4 regions of the Bradyrhizobium sp. URHA0013 genome follow, and region 1 is predicted to be linked to each of the others. Evidence: predicted binding sites of a transcription regulator. Region 1 holds the regulator's gene; each other region holds the start of a gene.
What was found. Region 1 encodes PhoB, which activates phosphate uptake and scavenging genes when phosphate is short. Its sites were predicted from a motif close to TGTCATNNANCTGTCAT; they were not measured.
Positions count from the first base shown of each region.

Region 1 (4,232 bases):
TGCTTCAGCAACAGCGACATCCTCTGCACGTGGTCGAAGAAGCCGGGCTTGAGCATGACGTCGAGCACGGCGTTCGCAGCCGCGATCGCGAGCGGATTGCCGCCGAAGGTCGAGCCGTGCGAGCCCGGTGTCATGCCGGATGCCGCTTCCGCGGTCGCAAGGCACGCGCCGATCGGGAAGCCGCCGCCGAGCGCCTTGGCCAGCGACATCACGTCGGGCTCGACGCCAAGGCGGCGGTACGCGAACAGATCGCCGGTGCGACCCATGCCGGTTTGCACCTCGTCGAAGGCGAGCAACAGACCCTTCTCGTCGCAGAGCTGGCGCAACGCCCTCAGGAAGGCAGGCGTTGCCGAACGGACACCGCCCTCGCCCTGGATCGGCTCGATCAGGATTCCGGCGGTCTGCGGACCGATCGCCTTTTTCACCGCCTCGAGATCGCCATGCGCAACCTGGTCGAAGCCCTCCATCGGGGGGCCGAAACCTTCGAGATATTTTGCCGAACCCGTCGCGGCCAGCGTCGCCAGCGTGCGGCCATGGAACGCGCCTTCGAAGGTGATCATGCGATAGCGGTCGGGATGGCCCTTCGCGGCGTGATAACGGCGCACCACCTTGATCACGCATTCCAGCGCTTCGGCGCCGGAATTGCAGAAGAACACGAAATCCGCAAAACTTTCATTGCACAGGCGCGCGGCGAGCTTTTCGCCGTCCGGGCTCTGGAACAGGTTCGACATGTGCCAGAGCTTCGTGGCCTGCTCCTGCAACGCCGCGACCAGCGCCGGATGGGCATGGCCGAGCGCATTCACCGCCACCCCGGAGGTGAAATCGAGATAGCGCTCGCCATTGGTCGCGATCAGCCAGCAGCCTTCGCCACGCTCGAAACCGAGGTCGGACCTGGCGAAAACGGGGAGCAAATGCGGCGCTGCGCTGTTAGTCATGACGGTCACTTGAATGTTGCGGACGGTGTGAGCGTGCATTGCGCAACGCACCATCGACCGGCCCGGAAAACGAAACGTGCCGCCTCTTGCGGGCGGCACGTGCGACTATCTTAGGCTTGGTGAAACGGGTGTCAATGCCGCCCGGAAAGCCTCGCGAAACGCTGAATCCGTAGTCTTGCGGTGCCGATTTTGCGGGATTTAGTCACGGAACATGTGGAAGCGAGTCGGCGGACTCTTGCGCGGGAGTCACGCCATATTGTAGCGTTTGGATTGTCAGATACGACATCTCGTGCAGTGGTTCTGATCTTTAAGTCCTTATGTACCGGCGTAAACGTTCGGGCGTTCAAGACGCGCCCGGCGAGCCTTAAGGGATTCTGGCGGCACGGGTTTTTGAAGGCTTAGGCATTCGCTGCGAGGCCCCAGGATGGCTGGCGCGCAGCGAGGGAAAGGGTGCAATGACGGTTTTGACCTGGTCCGATGATCGCGTCGAGCAGCTGAAAAAGCTCTGGGAGGCCGGACTTTCGGCCAGCCAGATCGCGGCGGAGCTCGGCAATGTGACCCGCAATGCCGTGATCGGCAAAGTGCACAGGCTCGGCCTCTCGGGCCGCGCCAAGAGCCCTTCGTCGGCAGCGCCGCGGCCGCGCAAGGCGCGCCCCGCGCAGCACATGATGCGGGTGAGCCGCCCGATCTCGCGCGGCAACACCGCGCTGGCGCAGGCCTTCGAGGTCGAGGCTGAGCCGGATCCGGTCACCTATGACAACGTGGTGCCGATGAGCCAGCGGCTGTCACTGCTGGAATTGAACGAGGCGACCTGCCACTGGCCGGTCGGCGATCCCTCGAGCCCGGACTTCTTCTTCTGCGGTGGACGGGCGCTGTCCGGCCTGCCCTATTGCGCCCAGCACTCGCGCGTCGCGTACCAGCCGGCGTCGGATCGGCGGCGTGCACCGGTGAAGCCGGGGCCGCGGTAATTACGGCAAGTCGTCGCGCGAAGACGGCTCAACGATTTCAGTCTCGTCCCGGCCTAGTGCGCAATTGCGCATGGGGGCCGGGACCCATACTCGGAGCGCGCAGTTGTTGCGCGAAAGAGGTCACTCCGAGTCTTCGCCAAACCACGTTCGGTGATTATGGGTCCCGGATCAGCGCTCGCTTGTCCGGGACGACGTCGAAGAATTCGGGGACAGCTTGCCAAGAAACAAAGCTGCAACCCTACACCTGCTCCGCCTTCGCAAACCGATCATCCAGCGCGTAACCGGCCCCGCGGACGGTGCGGATCGGGTCCTGCTCGCGGCCGAGATTGAGCAGCTTGCGCAGGCGGCCGATATGCACGTCGACAGTGCGCTCGTCGATATAGATGTCGCGGCCCCAGACGCTGTCGAGCAGTTGCTCGCGCGAGAACACCCGTCCCGGGTGCTCCAGGAAGAACTCCAGCAGGCGATATTCGGTCGGACCGAGATCGATCGGCCGGCCGGAGCGCGCCACGCGGCGCTTGTCGCGGTCGAGCTCGATGTCGCCAAAAGCGAGGACGGTGGCGAGCCGCTCCGGGCTTGCGCGCCGCAGCAGGCCCTTCACGCGCGCCAGTAGCTCCGGCACCGAGAACGGCTTGACGATGTAATCGTCGGCGCCGGTCGCAAGACCCCGCACCCGCTCGCTCTCCTCGCCGCGCGCGGTGAGCATGATGATCGGCAGCTGCTTGGTCTCGGGACGGGTGCGAAGCCGCCGGCACAATTCGATGCCTGACAGGCCCGGCAGCATCCAGTCGAGCACGATCAGATCGGGGATGTGCTCCTTGAGGCGGGTGTCGGCGTCGTCGCCGCGCATCACCGTCTCGACGTCATAACCGTCGCCTTCGAGGTTGTAGCGGAGAAGCTCGGTCAGGGCTTCCTCGTCCTCAACCACCATAATGCGTGCGCCCATCGGGTCGTCGCTCCCTTAAGTCTTCAGGTGTTCGGTACCGTGTTGGCGAAGGTCGTCATGTCGCCCTTCGGCCGCTTGTCGGTGATCGCCTGGCCCTCGATCATGTAGAACACGGTCTCGGCGATGTTGGTGGCGTGGTCGCCGATCCGCTCGATGTTCTTGGCGCAGAACATCAGGTGAATACAGAACGAGATGTTGCGCGGATCCTCCATCATGTAGGTGAGGAGCTCGCGGAACAGCGAGGTGCAGATGGCGTCGACTTCCTCGTCACCCTTCCACACCGCCATCGCCGCCGGCAAATCATGCGCGGCATAAGCGTCCAGCACCGACTTGACCTGCTGCTGCACGAGGTCGGTCATGTGCTCGAGGCCGCGGAACAGCTTGAGCGGATGGAAGTCCGTCTCCAGCGCCGCAACGCGCTTGCCCATGTTCTTGGCGAGGTCGCCGATGCGCTCGAGATCGGTCGCGACGCGCATGGCGCCGACGATCTCGCGCAGATCGACTGCCATCGGCTGGCGCCGGGCGATGGTGAGCACCGCACGCTCCTCGATGCGCTTCTGCAGCGCGTCGAGCTCGGTGTCGATGGCGACGACGCGCTGGCCGAGCGGGACGTCGCGGCGGATCAATGCGTCGACGGACTCGACGATCATGCGTTCGGCGATGCCACCCATCTCGGCGACCAGGCGCGTGAGTTCCTGGAGGTCGGTGTCGAAGGCCTTTGCGGTATGTTCAGAACCCATGTCGCGTCTCCTAGCCGAACCGGCCGGTGATGTAATCCTGCGTGCGCCGGTCGGACGGCGACGTGAAGATCTTGCTGGTGTCGTCGAACTCGATCAACTCGCCGAGATACATGAAGGCGGTCTTGTCGGAGACGCGCGCCGCCTGCTGCATGTTGTGGGTGACGATCGCGATCGTGTAATCCTCGGACAGCTCCTGGATCAGCTCCTCGACCTTGGCGGTCGAGATCGGGTCGAGCGCCGAACAGGGTTCGTCGAACAGGATCACCTCGGGCCGCACCGCGACGGTACGGGCGATGCAGAGGCGCTGCTGCTGGCCGCCGGAGAGCGACAGGCCGGAGGCGTTGAGCTTGTCCTTGACCTCGTTCCACAGCGCGCCGCCGCGCAGCGCCTTCTCGACGCGGCCGTCCATCTCGGACTTCGAGATCTTCTCATAGAGACGGATGCCGAACGCGATGTTCTCGTAGATCGTCATCGGGAACGGCGTGGGCTTCTGGAATACCATGCCGACGCGGGCGCGCAGCAGATTGAGGTCCAGCTTGCCGTCGAGGATGTTGGTCTGGTCGAGCATGAGCTGACCGGTGGCGCGCTGACCGGGATAGAGGTCGTACATCCGGTTGAAGATGCGCAGCAGGGTCGACTTGCC
Region 1 covers NZ_JADK01000003.1:845,848-850,079, forward strand. The annotation lists gene N551_RS0104240 (aspartate aminotransferase family protein) at 1-935, opposite strand, end outside; gene N551_RS0104245 (GcrA family cell cycle regulator) at 1,391-1,903, shown strand; gene phoB (phosphate regulon transcriptional regulator PhoB) at 2,142-2,849, opposite strand; gene phoU (phosphate signaling complex protein PhoU) at 2,873-3,589, opposite strand; gene pstB (phosphate ABC transporter ATP-binding protein PstB) at 3,600-4,232, opposite strand, start outside.

Region 2 (4,232 bases), on a different contig from region 1:
ACCACGAGGTCGTTGACACTCATGGCGACGAGGTCGATGCCGATCCCGCCATGCAGGCCGGTCTCGATCGCGATCTTGACCTTGGTGCCAACGCCATCGGTCGCGGCCACCAGGATGGGATCCTTGAAACCGGCCGCCTTGAGGTCGAACAGGCCGCCGAATCCGCCGATTTCGGCGTCGGCGCCGGCCCGCGCGGTTGCGCGCACCATTGGCTTGATCAGGTCGACCAGGCGGTTGCCCGCGTCGATATCGACGCCTGAATCGGCGTAAGTGAGGCCGTTTTTGCGGTCGGTCATGCCCGATTTCCAGTGGGTTTGCGGCTGGTTACGTCGAATTCCGGGGACGCGCAATGGCTCGCATGGCGCGCCTCCGTATACTATGTAGAGATATCAACCGGTTCAGCCTCCAAAGGGCCGAATTCGAGGTCAGGCCGGGTGCCGGGAAGCGCCGTGTGAGTATACCGAACATCATTACTTTGGGCCGCATCATGCTGGTCCCGATCATCGTCTGGGCCATCGTGTCGAGCCAAATGGAGGTGGCGTTCGCCGTCTTCCTGATCGCCGGCATCAGCGACGCGGTCGACGGCTTCCTTGCCAAGCGCTTCAACATGACGAGCGAGCTCGGCGCCTTGCTCGACCCGCTCGCCGACAAGGCGCTGCTGGTCTCGATCTACATGGCCTTGGGCATCTGGGGCGCGATTCCGCGTTGGATCGTCATCTTAGTGGTCTCGCGCGACATCATGATCGTCGCCGCCGTGATCATATCGTGGCTGTTCGACCGCCCTGTGGAGATGAAGCCCTCGAAGGTATCCAAGCTCAACACTGTGGCTCAGGTAGCGTTCGCGGCGCTGGTGCTGGCCGCCCTCGCCTTCGGCTTCAAAGCCGGTCCTTATGATATCATCCTGATGGGCCTCGTAACGGTCTTCACGCTCTCCTCCGTGTCGCTCTATCTCGTTGAGTGGTTGCGGCACATGAGCACGATCGAGGCCAAGTGAGTTGGGAAGCGGCCCCGTAAAAGGCCAACTCCCGCTCGATGAAGTCGCATCTCGTCAAACGAAGCCGGCACGCCGGCACGGAGCAAAGCAAGCGTGCCAGGCCGCGTTCATCCCCGACAATTGGCGTTTTCGCTTCCGCATGCGGAGAGCCTGAGCCGGGACAATTTCCTCGAAGGCCCCGTTAATGCCGCCGGTCTTGCCCTCATCGACGCCTGGCCGGAATGGCCGAACCGGATCATGTGGCTGGCCGGCCCGGAAGGAAGCGGCAAAAGCCATCTCGCCGCGATCTGGGCCGAGGCTTCAGGCGCCCGCTCGACCACGGCCAATGGGCTGACCGCCGAAGCCGTCCCGGCTGCGCTCGCCACCGGCGCGCTGGTGGTCGAGGACCCCAAGGCCAGGGAATTCGACGAGCGCGCCCTGTTCCATCTGATGAATCTGGCGCGCGAGGACGGCGCCTACGTCCTCTTCACCGGACGCGAGGCGCCCGCTTCTCTCGAGATCGAGCTTGCCGACCTGCGCTCGCGGCTCCGCGCCGTCCCTGTTATCTCGCTGCTGCCGCCTGACGATCAGCTCTTCCGCGGCCTGATCGTCAAATTCTGCGCCGACCGCCAGCTCGCGGTGGACGAGAGCGTGGTCAGCTACCTCGCCACTCGCCTGGAGCGGTCCTCGGCCGCCGCCCGACGGGCTGTCGACCTGCTGGACACCGAGGCCCTGCGCCTTGGCCGTCCCGTCACCCGGGCCCTGGCAGCCGAGCTGCTCCGGGATGTCTGACCAAGGCGGCTTGACGCGGCCGGGCGGCGGAACATCAATGTCATCGAAACGTCATCGCTCTAACACATGCTCCCGCGGGTTTTGCGCGTAAGTCGCAAATTGGGGCGAACTGGATGGATCGACTTCTGATGGACTCTGCGCAAGCTGTTGAAGTTAAAGAAAAAGCCCCGGAAGCCGAAGGCCCGCCGGCGATCGCATCGAGCCCCGAGCGGTTCATCAATCGCGAGCTGTCCTGGCTGCACTTCAACCGCCGCGTCCTGGAGGAATCGGTCAATCCCAGCCACCCCATGCTGGAGCGGGTGCGATTCCTGTCGATTTCAGCGAATAACCTCGACGAGTTCTTCATGGTCCGCGTCGCCGGCATTAAGGCCCAGGTGCGCGAGGGCATTGCCGAGCGCAGCCCCGACGGTCTGACCCCGTCCGAGCAGCTCGCGCTCATCAACCGGACCGTCTCGCAGCTTGCGTCCGACCAGCAGGCAATCTGGCGCGACCTGCGCGGCACGCTCGCCGACGAGGGCATCGTGCTGGTCGAGGGCAAGGAAGTCACCAAGGCGGAACGAACCTGGATCGAGGACTACTTCCTCAGCAACGTGTTCCCGCTGCTGACGCCGCTCGCGATCGACCCGGCCCACCCCTTCCCGTTCATTCCGAGCCTCGGCTTCACCATCGCGCTCCAGCTCACGCGCGCCGCCGACGGCAAGCAGATGAACGCGTTGATCCGCATGCCCGGCAAGATCGACCGCTTCATCCGCCTGCCGGCCGAGGGCAAGGTCGTCCGGCTGATCTCCCTGGAGCAGGCCACCGCTCTGTTCATCAACCGCCTGTTCCCCGGCTACAATCTGCACGGCCAGGGCGCATTCCGCGTCCTCCGCGACTCCGAACTCGAAATCGAGGAAGAGGCCGAGGATCTCGTCCGCCTGTTCGAGACGGCGCTGAAGCGCCGTCGCCGCGGCTCCGTGATCCGACTCGAGATCGACGCCAAGATGCCGGAACAGCTGCGCAGCTTCGTGCAGCACGCGCTGTCGACCGCCGACGACGAGGTGTTCCTGGTCGACGGCGTGCTCGCCATGAACGAGCTCTCGCAGCTCACCCGCCTCGACCGGCCCGACCTGGAATTCACCCCTTATGTGCCGCGCCATCCCGAGCGCGTGCGCGAGCAAGGCGGCGACATCTTCGCTGCGATCCGACAGAAGGACCTCGTCGTCCATCACCCCTACGAATCCTTCGACGTCGTGGTGCAGTTTCTCCAGCAGGCCACGCGCGACCCCGACGTCGTCGCCATCAAGCAGACGCTCTACCGCACCTCCAGCAACTCGCCGATCGTGCGTGCGCTCGTGGAAGCCGCCGAAGCCGGCAAATCCGTCACCGCGCTGATCGAGCTGAAGGCCCGCTTCGACGAGGAGGCCAACATCCGCTGGGCGCGCGACCTCGAACGCGCCGGCGTGCAGGTCGTCTACGGCTTCCTCGAACTGAAGACGCACGCGAAACTCTCGATGGTGGTGCGCCGCGAGGGCGGCAGCCTAACGACCTACGTCCACACCGGCACAGGCAATTACCACCCGGTGACCGCGCGCATCTACACCGACCTCTCCTACTTCACCTCGGAGCCGACCATCGGCCGCGACGCCGCGCGCGTGTTCAACTTCATCACCGGCTACGCTGCGCCGAGCGATCTGGAAAAGATGGCGGTCTCGCCGCTGACCTTGCGCAAGCGCATCATCGAGCACATCCAGGGCGAGACTGCGCATGCGCGACACGGCCGGCCTGGTGCGATCTGGATGAAAATGAACGCGCTGGTCGACCCCGACATCATCGACGCGCTCTACGAGGCCTCACAGGCCGGCGTGCAGGTCGAACTCGTGGTGCGCGGTATCTGCTGCCTCAGGCCCGGCATTCCCGGCCTGTCGGAAAACATCCGCGTCAAGTCGATCATCGGACGATTCCTCGAACACGGCCGAATCTACTGCTTCGGCATGGGCCAGGGCCTGCCGAGCGCGAAAGCGGCTGTGTATATCTCCTCGGCGGACATGATGCCGCGCAACCTCGACCGCCGCGTCGAGGTGCTGTGTCCGCTGCAAAATCCCACGGTGCATCAGCAGGTTCTCGAACAGATCATGGTTGCGAATCTCAAGGACAATGAACAGAGCTGGCAATTGTTGCCGGACGGGTCCTCAACGCGTATGAAGACCGCGAAGGGCGAGGAGCCTTTCAACGTCCACAACTACTTCATGACAAATCCGAGTCTGTCTGGCCGTGGTAAGTCGCTCAAGGAATCCTCGCCGCGCCGCCTCACGCGCCGTAATGAACGTCATCAATCCTGATCCGGGATCGTCGACGTGAAGCGGCCGCGCAAGCGCGGCTCGAGCGTCGCCGTCATCGACATCGGCTCCAACTCGGTCCGTCTCGTCGTCTACGAGGGACCGACGCGGAGCCTCATTCCGATCTTCAACGAGAAGACGCTGTGCGG
Region 2 covers NZ_KI912426.1:1,519,092-1,523,323, reverse strand. The annotation lists gene purM (phosphoribosylformylglycinamidine cyclo-ligase) at 1-296, opposite strand, end outside; gene N551_RS0127745 (CDP-alcohol phosphatidyltransferase family protein) at 452-994, shown strand; gene N551_RS0127740 (DnaA ATPase domain-containing protein) at 1,088-1,765, shown strand; gene N551_RS0127735 (RNA degradosome polyphosphate kinase) at 1,894-4,086, shown strand; gene ppx (exopolyphosphatase) at 4,102-4,232, shown strand, end outside.
Region 2: N551_RS0127735 (RNA degradosome polyphosphate kinase) is a predicted target of PhoB. The motif match lies at 1,804-1,820, and genes of this name have one in related genera.

Region 3 (4,232 bases), 180 kb from region 1:
CGACGTCAGCGCCATCCTGCTCACCATCATCGTCACGGTCTTCATTATCGACATCAGCACCGGCTGGCTGCGCGGCCGCCTGTTCGGCAGGGAGACGCGGACGTGACGGGGCCGCAGGAGATCGACATCGCCGCGCTTCGCGCGCGCTACCCCGATGTGTTCGACCGGCCGGCCTCGGCGCGGCTCGCCATGCCGGGGATGATCGTCGCGGCGCTCGCGATCCTGATTTATGGCCTCGTCGATCTCGACTTCTCGCCCTCGCGCTTCGTCGCCGGCCTCAGCCAGCTCGGCTGGATCAGCCTGATGATGATTCCGCCGGATCCCGGTTCGTCGCTGCCGATCTATCTGAAGGCGCTGGGCGAGACGCTGTCGATCGCGCTGCTCGGCACGACGCTGGCTGCGGTGTTCGCGCTGCCGATCAGTCTTCTTGCCGCGCGTAACGTGGTGCCGTCGAGCATTTTGCGCTTCCCGATTCGACGTTTCCTGGATTCGATCCGCGGCGTCGATACGCTGATCTGGGCGCTGGTTTGGATCAACGTGGTCGGGCTCGGCCCGTTTGCCGGCGTGCTCGCCATTGCCGTGTCCGATTTCGGCGCCTTTGGAAAGCTGTTCTCGGAGGCGATCGAGGGCGCGGACCAGAAGCAGGTCGAGGGCATCCGCGCCTCCGGCGGCAGTGCGCTGCACGAGATCCGCTTCGGTCTGCTGCCGCAGGTTTTGCCCGTGATCGCCGGCCAAGTGCTCTATTTCATCGAGTCGAACACGCGTTCGGCTACCATCATCGGCATCGTCGGTGCCGGCGGTATCGGCCTCCAACTCGCCGAGCAGATCCGCGTGCTGGAATGGCAGAAGGTGTTGTTCCTGATCCTGATGATCCTGGTCGCGGTCGCCGCGATCGATTTCGTCTCGGGAAAACTGCGCTTCGCGATTATTGGGCGAAGGGCGGTGGCCTGATCACGATTTCGTAGGGTGGTAAAGCGCCGCGTGCGCACCAGTTCAATCGCAGTACTGGATGGATGGTGGGCACGGCGCAAGTGCGCCTTTGCCCACCCTACGACTCCACCAAAAATTCCACCCGCTCCGCCGCAAAGCGCGAATGCTTGGTGACCAGCGGCTTGCCGTCGAGATCGTGATCGGTGGCGTCGACCACCAGGATCGGCCGTCCCAGCGCCAGATCGAGCCGTGCGGCGTCGGTTGCGTCAACGATGCCGGCGGTGATCCGGGTCGCGCCGCGGCGATAGTCGCGGACGCCGTAATGCTCGAGCAATTTCGTCATCGAGCGGGTCGCGGCAAAGACGTCGCCCGCACCCGGAAACAGCTGCGCCGACAGCCACGTCGTGGAGACGCAGATCGGCGTGCGGTCGGCGAGGCGCATCGCCTCGATCCGCACCAGCGGTGCACCAGTCTTGAGGCCGAGTTCCCGCGCGAGTTCGCGGGTCGCGACATCATCGGACGCCTCGATCAACCGGCCATGCGGTTCGCGGCCGTCCGCGCCGACGATCTCGGAGAAACGAGTCCGCGATCGCAGCGGATAGGCGAGCTTCTGCGTCTCGACATAGGTTCCGCTGCCGCGTTCGGCCCGCACGATGCCGCGCTCGGCAAGCGCGGCCAGCGCGCGCCGCACGGTGTGGCGGTTGACGCGATAGGTTTCGGCGATCTCCACCTCGCCCGGCAGCTTGTCGCCGGCCGCAAAGCGGCCATCGGCGATACCGCGCTCGATGCCGTCGGCAACGAGGCGCCACAATGCGACGCCGGAGGAAGCTGTGTCTTGCATGCTCATGTGGCCGGGAAGCTACTCCAGAAATCACGCCCTTGTCACGAAACAGTCATGGCGCTCCGCTATCAAGTTGTCTAGTATCATAGACAACTTGGATTCGGCAAGTTCTGCAGAAAAGTCGGTGGATGTGGTGACCCAGCACAACAATCAGCAAGCCCAGCGCAAGGCCGCAATGGCCGTGCTGGCGCACGCGGAGGCGGGCGAGATCGCCGCTCGCCTCCGCGCTCTCGCTTTGCCGGCGCATCAGGATCTGCGCGCGCCGGAAAACGGCCTCGTCATGCTGCGCGGCCGGGTCGGCGGCGACGGCGCGCCGTTCAACCTCGGTGAAGCCACCGTGTCGCGCGCCGCGGTGCGGCTTGCGAGCGGCGAGGTCGGTTTCGGTTACACGCTCGGTCGCGACGGCGAGAAGGCGCGGCTGATCGCGCTGTGCGATGCGCTGGTGCAGTCCAGCGATTTCGGCGCCGCGGTGGAGCGGGATATTATCGCGCCGTTGCGTGAGCAGCTGATGGCCAAGCGCAAACAGGTGGCGGCCGAGACCGCCGCGACGAAGGTTGATTTCTACACCATGGTGCGCGGTGAGGGGTGAGATCATGACCACGATTGCGGAACTGCCGCCGGGGTTCGCCGACAAGGTGCTGTCGGCGCAATCGACCTTTCGCTCGGTCATGGACGCGATGGCGCGGCCGGGATCGGTCCAGCGCATCGTGCCGACATCAGGAGCGCCTCAAACGATGATGCGCGGCACGGCCGCGATCGCGCTGACGCTGTTCGACCACGACACGCCGCTCTGGCTCGATGCGCGCATGTCGGAAAGCACCGACGTGACAAAATGGCTGAAGTTCCACACCGGCGCACCGGTGGTGCAGGATCCCTCGATCGCCAGCTTCGCGCTGATCGGCGACGGCGGAGTGCTGCCTTCGTTCGAGCGCTTCGCGCTCGGCACCAGCGAATATCCGGATCGCTCGACCACATTGATCGTCCAGGTCGATAGCCTTGACGCCGGACGCAGCTTCGAGCTGCGCGGCCCCGGCATCGACGGTGTCGCCACGCTCCAGGCGTCGATCAAGCCGTTCGACCTGTTCGAGCGACTTCGTATTAACGAGGCGCTGTTTCCGCGCGGCGTCGATGTGGTGCTGGTGGCCGATGACGCCGTGGTTGCGATCCCGCGCACCACGCGTGTCGTGAGCAAGGGAAGCTAAGCATGTATGTCGCAGTCAAAGGCGGCGAACGCGCCATCGAGAACGCCCATCGCCTGCTCGCCAGTGCGCGGCGCGGCGATCAAAGCGTGCCGGAAATTTCCCTCGACCAGATCTCGGAGCAGCTTGGTCTCGCCGTGGACCGCGTCATGAGCGAAGGCTCGCTCTATGACCGCGAGCTCGCGGCGCTCGCCATCAAGCAGGCGCGCGGCGATCTGATCGAGGCGATCTTCCTGGTCCGTGCCTTCCGCGCCACGCTGCCGCGCTTCGGCGCCAGCGAGCCGGTCGAGACCGGCGCGATGCGGGTGCAGCGGCGGGTGTCCTCGACCTTCAAGGACATTCCCGGCGGCCAGATTCTCGGGCCGACCTTCGACTACACCCATCGCCTGCTCGATCCCTCGCTCGCCGAAGGCTTTGTGCCGGAAGCGCCAGCGACGGCCGAAGCATCGACAGTGCCCACACCGCGGGTGACGGATATCCTCGGCCGCGACGGCCTGATCGAGCCCTCGCCGCAAGCGGAAGAGGGCGCCAGCGTCGGCGACCTCACCCGCGAGCCGCTGAACTTTCCGGCGGATCGTGACCTGCGCCTGCAAAATCTCGCGCGTGGCGACGAAGGGTTCTTGCTGGCGATGGGCTATTCCACCCAGCGCGGCTACGGCCGCAACCATCCCTTCGCTGGCGAGATTCGCTTCGGCGAGGTCGATGTCGAATTTTCGGCGGAAGACGTCGGCTTCGCCGTGCCGCTCGGATCGATCGAGCTCACCGAGTGTCAGATGGTCAACCAGTTCAAGGGCTCCGCGACCGAAGCGCCGTGCTTCACGCGTGGCTATGGCCTCGCTTTTGGCCAGAGCGAGCGCAAGACCATGTCGATGGCGCTGGTCGACCGCGCGTTGCGCGCGCGCGAGCTGGGCGAAGAGGCGCTCGCCCCTGCGCAAGATGAAGAATTCGTGATGTCGCATTCGGACAACGTCCAGGCGACCGGCTTCGTCGAGCATCTCAAGCTGCCGCACTATGTCGACTTCCAGTCCGAGCTCGGCCTGTTGCGCAAGCTGCGCAAGGAATTCACTGAAGCCAATGCGCCTGATGCCATGAAGGAGGCCGCGGAATGAACGCGCCCGCCTACAATTTCGCCTATCTCGACGAACAGACCAAACGGATGATCCGCCGCGCAATCCTCAAGGCGATCGCGATCCCCGGCTATCAGGTGCCGTTCGCCAGCCGTGAAATGCCGATGCCCTATGGCTGGGGCACCGGCGGCGTAC
Region 3 covers NZ_JADK01000003.1:665,240-669,471, reverse strand. The annotation lists gene phnE (phosphonate ABC transporter, permease protein PhnE) at 1-106, shown strand, start outside; gene phnE (phosphonate ABC transporter, permease protein PhnE) at 103-951, shown strand; gene phnF (phosphonate metabolism transcriptional regulator PhnF) at 1,049-1,777, opposite strand; gene phnG (phosphonate C-P lyase system protein PhnG) at 1,896-2,360, shown strand; gene phnH (phosphonate C-P lyase system protein PhnH) at 2,365-2,973, shown strand; gene N551_RS0103375 (carbon-phosphorus lyase complex subunit PhnI) at 2,976-4,079, shown strand; gene N551_RS0103370 (alpha-D-ribose 1-methylphosphonate 5-phosphate C-P-lyase PhnJ) at 4,076-4,232, shown strand, end outside.
Region 3: phnF (phosphonate metabolism transcriptional regulator PhnF) is a predicted target of PhoB. The motif match lies at 1,811-1,827, and genes of this name have one in related genera.

Region 4 (4,232 bases), 650 kb from region 1:
CACGATTCCGGCGATTAACCACGTCCGCTCGTCTGGATTGCAGGGAAGGGCGACATTCAGCCGCGCGTGGACGGTTGCAGCGGATGTGTTAGTTTCCCACATATCGAATGGGTTCGGAGCCCCGATTGTTAGCCAAAATTTAGTCGGCAGACATCGGTATCCGAGATAGAATTTGACGAACCGGCGGCGTGGCGACCCTCATGCCGGACCGGACCAACCAACGGGAATTCGACCATGTCGGACCTAGACCGCAATTACGCTTCTCCTTTCGGCAGGGCCGCCGGGCGTGTTGACGCCGCGACGGTCGATGCCGGCCTGCGCGCCTACATGCTGCGCATCTACAACTACATGAGCATCGGCCTGGCCATCACCGGCTTGGCCGCGCTCGGCGTCTACATGGCCGCCGTGACGGATGTTCCGACCCCGGAAGCCGTCCGCGTCGGCAAGCTGTTCCTGACGCCGTTCGGCTACGCGATGTTCGTCAGCCCCCTGAAGTGGCTGTTCATGCTCGCGCCGCTCGCCATGGTGTTCGTGATCTCGGCGGGCATCAACCGTCTCGCTCCCTCGACCGCCCAGATCCTGTTCTGGGTGTTCGCGGCGCTGATGGGCGTCTCGCTGTCCTCGATCTTCCTGGTGTTCACCCACACCTCGATCGTGCGGGTGTTCTTCATCACCGCGGCGACCTTCGGCGCGCTCAGCCTCTACGGCTACACCACCAAACGTGACATGAGCGGAATGGGTTCGTTCCTGTTCATGGGCCTGATCGGCATCGTCATCGCGAGCCTGGTGAACCTGTTCCTGGCGAGCTCGGTGCTGCAGTTCGTCGTGTCGGTGGTCGGCGTGCTGGTGTTCGCGGGCCTCACCGCCTGGGATACCCAGCGGCTGAAGAACGACTACATCTACGGCTACGCCTCGGCCGGCGGTGACATCGCAGAGCGTGCGGCCATCACCGGCGCGCTGTCGCTGTACCTGAACTTCATCAACCTGTTCACGCTGCTCCTGCAGCTCCTCGGCCAGCGCGACTAAGCGCCAGACCAGAGCGAACGACACCAGCCCCGGCCGAAAGGCCGGGGTTTTGGTTTGGGCGTGATGTTCCCTCAACCAACGTCATTGCGAGGAGCTCTTGCGACGAAGCAATCCAGAGTCCTTCCACGGACGCATTTCTGGATTGATTCGTTCCGCTCGCAATGACGACGTGGGGAGGCCGTTGCCTCTTCCAGTCGTCCCGGGAAGGCTCTAATCTTGCGGCATGTCCGCACCCGAAATCAGGCCCACCCTTGAGGCCGACCTGCCCGCCATCACCGCCATCTACCAGCAGGCTGTCCGCGAGGGCACCGCGACATTCGAGCTGGAGCCGCCCGACCTCACCGAGATGACGCGCCGCTACCGCACGCTGATCGACGGCGGCTATCCCTATTTCGTCGCCATCCTCGACGGGCGCGTTGCCGGCTACGCCTATGCCGGTGCCTACCGGCCGCGGCCGGCCTACCGCTTCACGGTCGAGAACTCGATCTATCTCGATCCCTCATTCCACCGCCGCGGCCTCGGAGCGCTCCTGCTGGAGCGGCTGATCGTCGAATGCGAGGCGCGCGGCTTCCGCCAGATGATCGCGGTGATCGGCGATTCCGCCAATGCCGGCTCGATCGGCGTGCACACCAAGGGCGGCTTCAAGATGATCGGCACGCATCCCAGCGTCGGGCTGAAATTCGGCCGCTGGCTGGACACGGTGATGATGCAGCGCGACCTCGGCGAGGGCGCGAAGAGCGTGCCGACAAAATAGGTCTCGTTGGGTGGGCAAAGCGAAGCGTGCCCACCATCACCAACGCGTTTGACGAAAGATGGTGGGCACGGCGCGATGCGCCTTTGCCCACCCTACAGCACCGAGCGCGCCGCTATACCACCGCCAGCTTGCGATCGATCACCAGGAGCACGCGCTCCAGCTCGTGGCCGCGGCGCAGGATCAGGCCCGTCGCCGAGATCACGCTGTACATGCCCTGCTTGCGCGCGAGGCGCGGATCCTTCTCGATGCGATAGATCGGCACTTCCGAAGCGCGGCGAAAGACCGAGAACACGGCGCGATCCTTGAGGAAGTCGATGGCGTAGTCGCGCCACTCGCCGTCGGCGACCATCCGGCCGTAGAGATTGAGAATACGGTGCAGCTCGAGCCGGTTGAACGTTACGCGGCTCGGTTGCGCATTCGATGCGGCGGGGCGCGCCGCCGCGCGCTGTTCGCTCGGATCGGCATCCTCCGACAGACTCATAGGCTGCCTCCTGTCGTATCAGCATGACCGCGTCCGCGAAGACCGTCCCCGGAACCGCGGATCATGACAGTTGCATGATCGCGCCAACTGTTCCCCACTGCAAGGGGCCCCGTAAGGACGTTGGACCGGAGCAAACCGCCCACACGCAGCGGTGGAACTCTGTCGCGGCAAACCGTCACGGGATCGTTAGCAGGAATCATAGTGTCGCCGCTTTTCCGCCAAGCGACTGCCGCCCTGCATTGCGAAAAGACTTGTGTGCGTTGACCCGGTCCTTTCGGTTCCGGATTCCTCAGCCCCCAGCCCCCCGGGGCCGTCAGGATCGGGTCTGTTCGCACGACAAGGAGGGCCAACGCGAGTTGGTCCTTTTTTGTTTGGGCCGGTTTTGTTTGTCCCGGGATGTTTTCGCCTCGACGGATCTCTTCCTCATCAGCGAGAACACTCCCTCCCCTCATCCTGTGGAGCCGCGAAGCGGCGTCTCGAAGGATCGAGGCCGAGCTGCCTCAGCAGGGCCTGCGTGGTTCGAGACGCGCGCAAGAGCGCGCTCCTCACCATGAGGATTGAGACTGTGCTTGAATCGGAAAATTCGAAGTGTGCGCGTTAGTGCAGCGACGTGTACGCCGCGCCCAGCATCGGGCCCGGCTTTTCCCGGCTGCCGTCCTGGACGTAGACCACAGCACCGTCGACGCCGTCGCGCGTGAGGTTCTCGATCGGCACCGTCCAGCTTTCCGGACGGCCGGTCCAGTCGCCGACCTTGAGCAGGTTGCGCACCACGTTGTGATAGATGACCTGCTGTCCGCGATTTTCACCGCGGCTGATCGCGATCGGCACCGACTTCGCAATCGAGCAGATCCAGACCTCGCCATGGGACGCCGTCGGCTCCTTGCTCGCGGCCACCGAGACGTTGATCTGCTTGCCCGCGAGCGACATCGTCACCGGCACGCTCATCACACCAGTGCCCGTGTCGGTTTTGCCGATCGCGCTTTCGATGCCAGTGCGATCGCTGCCCACGACATGCGTGGAGCCGTTGACCACGACCTGCGGCGTGTAGACTTCGCGGTCGCCGCGCATGCGCGAATAGGCACGCTGCCGTGCAGAGAAGCGCGAATCGGCCAATGTGTCCTTCCAGCCGAGATAGTCCCAATAGTCGATCGGCATGCTCAGCGCGATGATCGAGGGATCGCGGGCGAGGTCGCCGATGATCTTGTCGGCCGGCGGGCAGGAGGAGCAGCCCTGCGAGGTAAACAATTCGACAACGGCGCGGGGATCAGCCTCGGCAGGACGAATGACGGCGACGATCGCACAGAGACCAAGTGCACCCGACCAGAGGGCGCCGGACCAACGTGAAACCAGATGAGAAGCCGTCATTGTTGTCATGTCGAACGCCGCACACCATTGCTCGCGAGAGGGAAAGCTTACCGCCGGATGGTCACCGTAGTCTTACGGGCCTCACACATTCGTCCGCCACAGCAGCCGTCCAGGGCGTGAGGTTCTCCGCCGGGCGGGCCATCCGAAGCCTCCCGCAAACGCGTGAAGGCGGCCTTGTGATAGGCCGCCTTCGTGTAACCTACTACTCACTTCGCAGTGAGCCACCGTTCACAAATCCGCGCTTACGCCGCGAGCTTGCGCAGCACGTAGTGCAGGATGCCGCCGTTGCGGTAGTATTCGAGCTCGTCCAGCGTATCGATGCGGCAGAGCAGCGAAACGCGTTGCAGCGAACCGTCGCCGGAGACGATCTCCGCGGTCAGCTTCTGGCGCGGCTTGAGGTCGCCGATGAGGCCGCGCAGCGTGACCTTCTCGTCGCCCTTCAGACCGAGCGACGACCAGGAGGTGCCGTCCTCGAAGGTCAGCGGCAGCACGCCCATGCCGACCAGGTTGGAGCGGTGGATGCGCTCGAAGCTCTGGCAGATCACGGCACGCACGCCGAGCAGCCGCGTGCCCTTCGCGGCCCAGTCGCGCGAGGAGCCGTTGCCG
Region 4 covers NZ_JADK01000003.1:1,490,933-1,495,164, reverse strand. The annotation lists gene N551_RS0107315 (Bax inhibitor-1/YccA family protein) at 235-1,026, shown strand; gene N551_RS0107310 (GNAT family N-acetyltransferase) at 1,250-1,780, shown strand; gene N551_RS0107305 (DUF2794 domain-containing protein) at 1,893-2,261, opposite strand; gene N551_RS0107300 (thioredoxin family protein) at 2,859-3,635, opposite strand; gene acnA (aconitate hydratase AcnA) at 3,869-4,232, opposite strand, start outside.
Region 4: N551_RS0107305 (DUF2794 domain-containing protein) is a predicted target of PhoB. The motif match lies at 2,325-2,341, and genes of this name have one in related genera.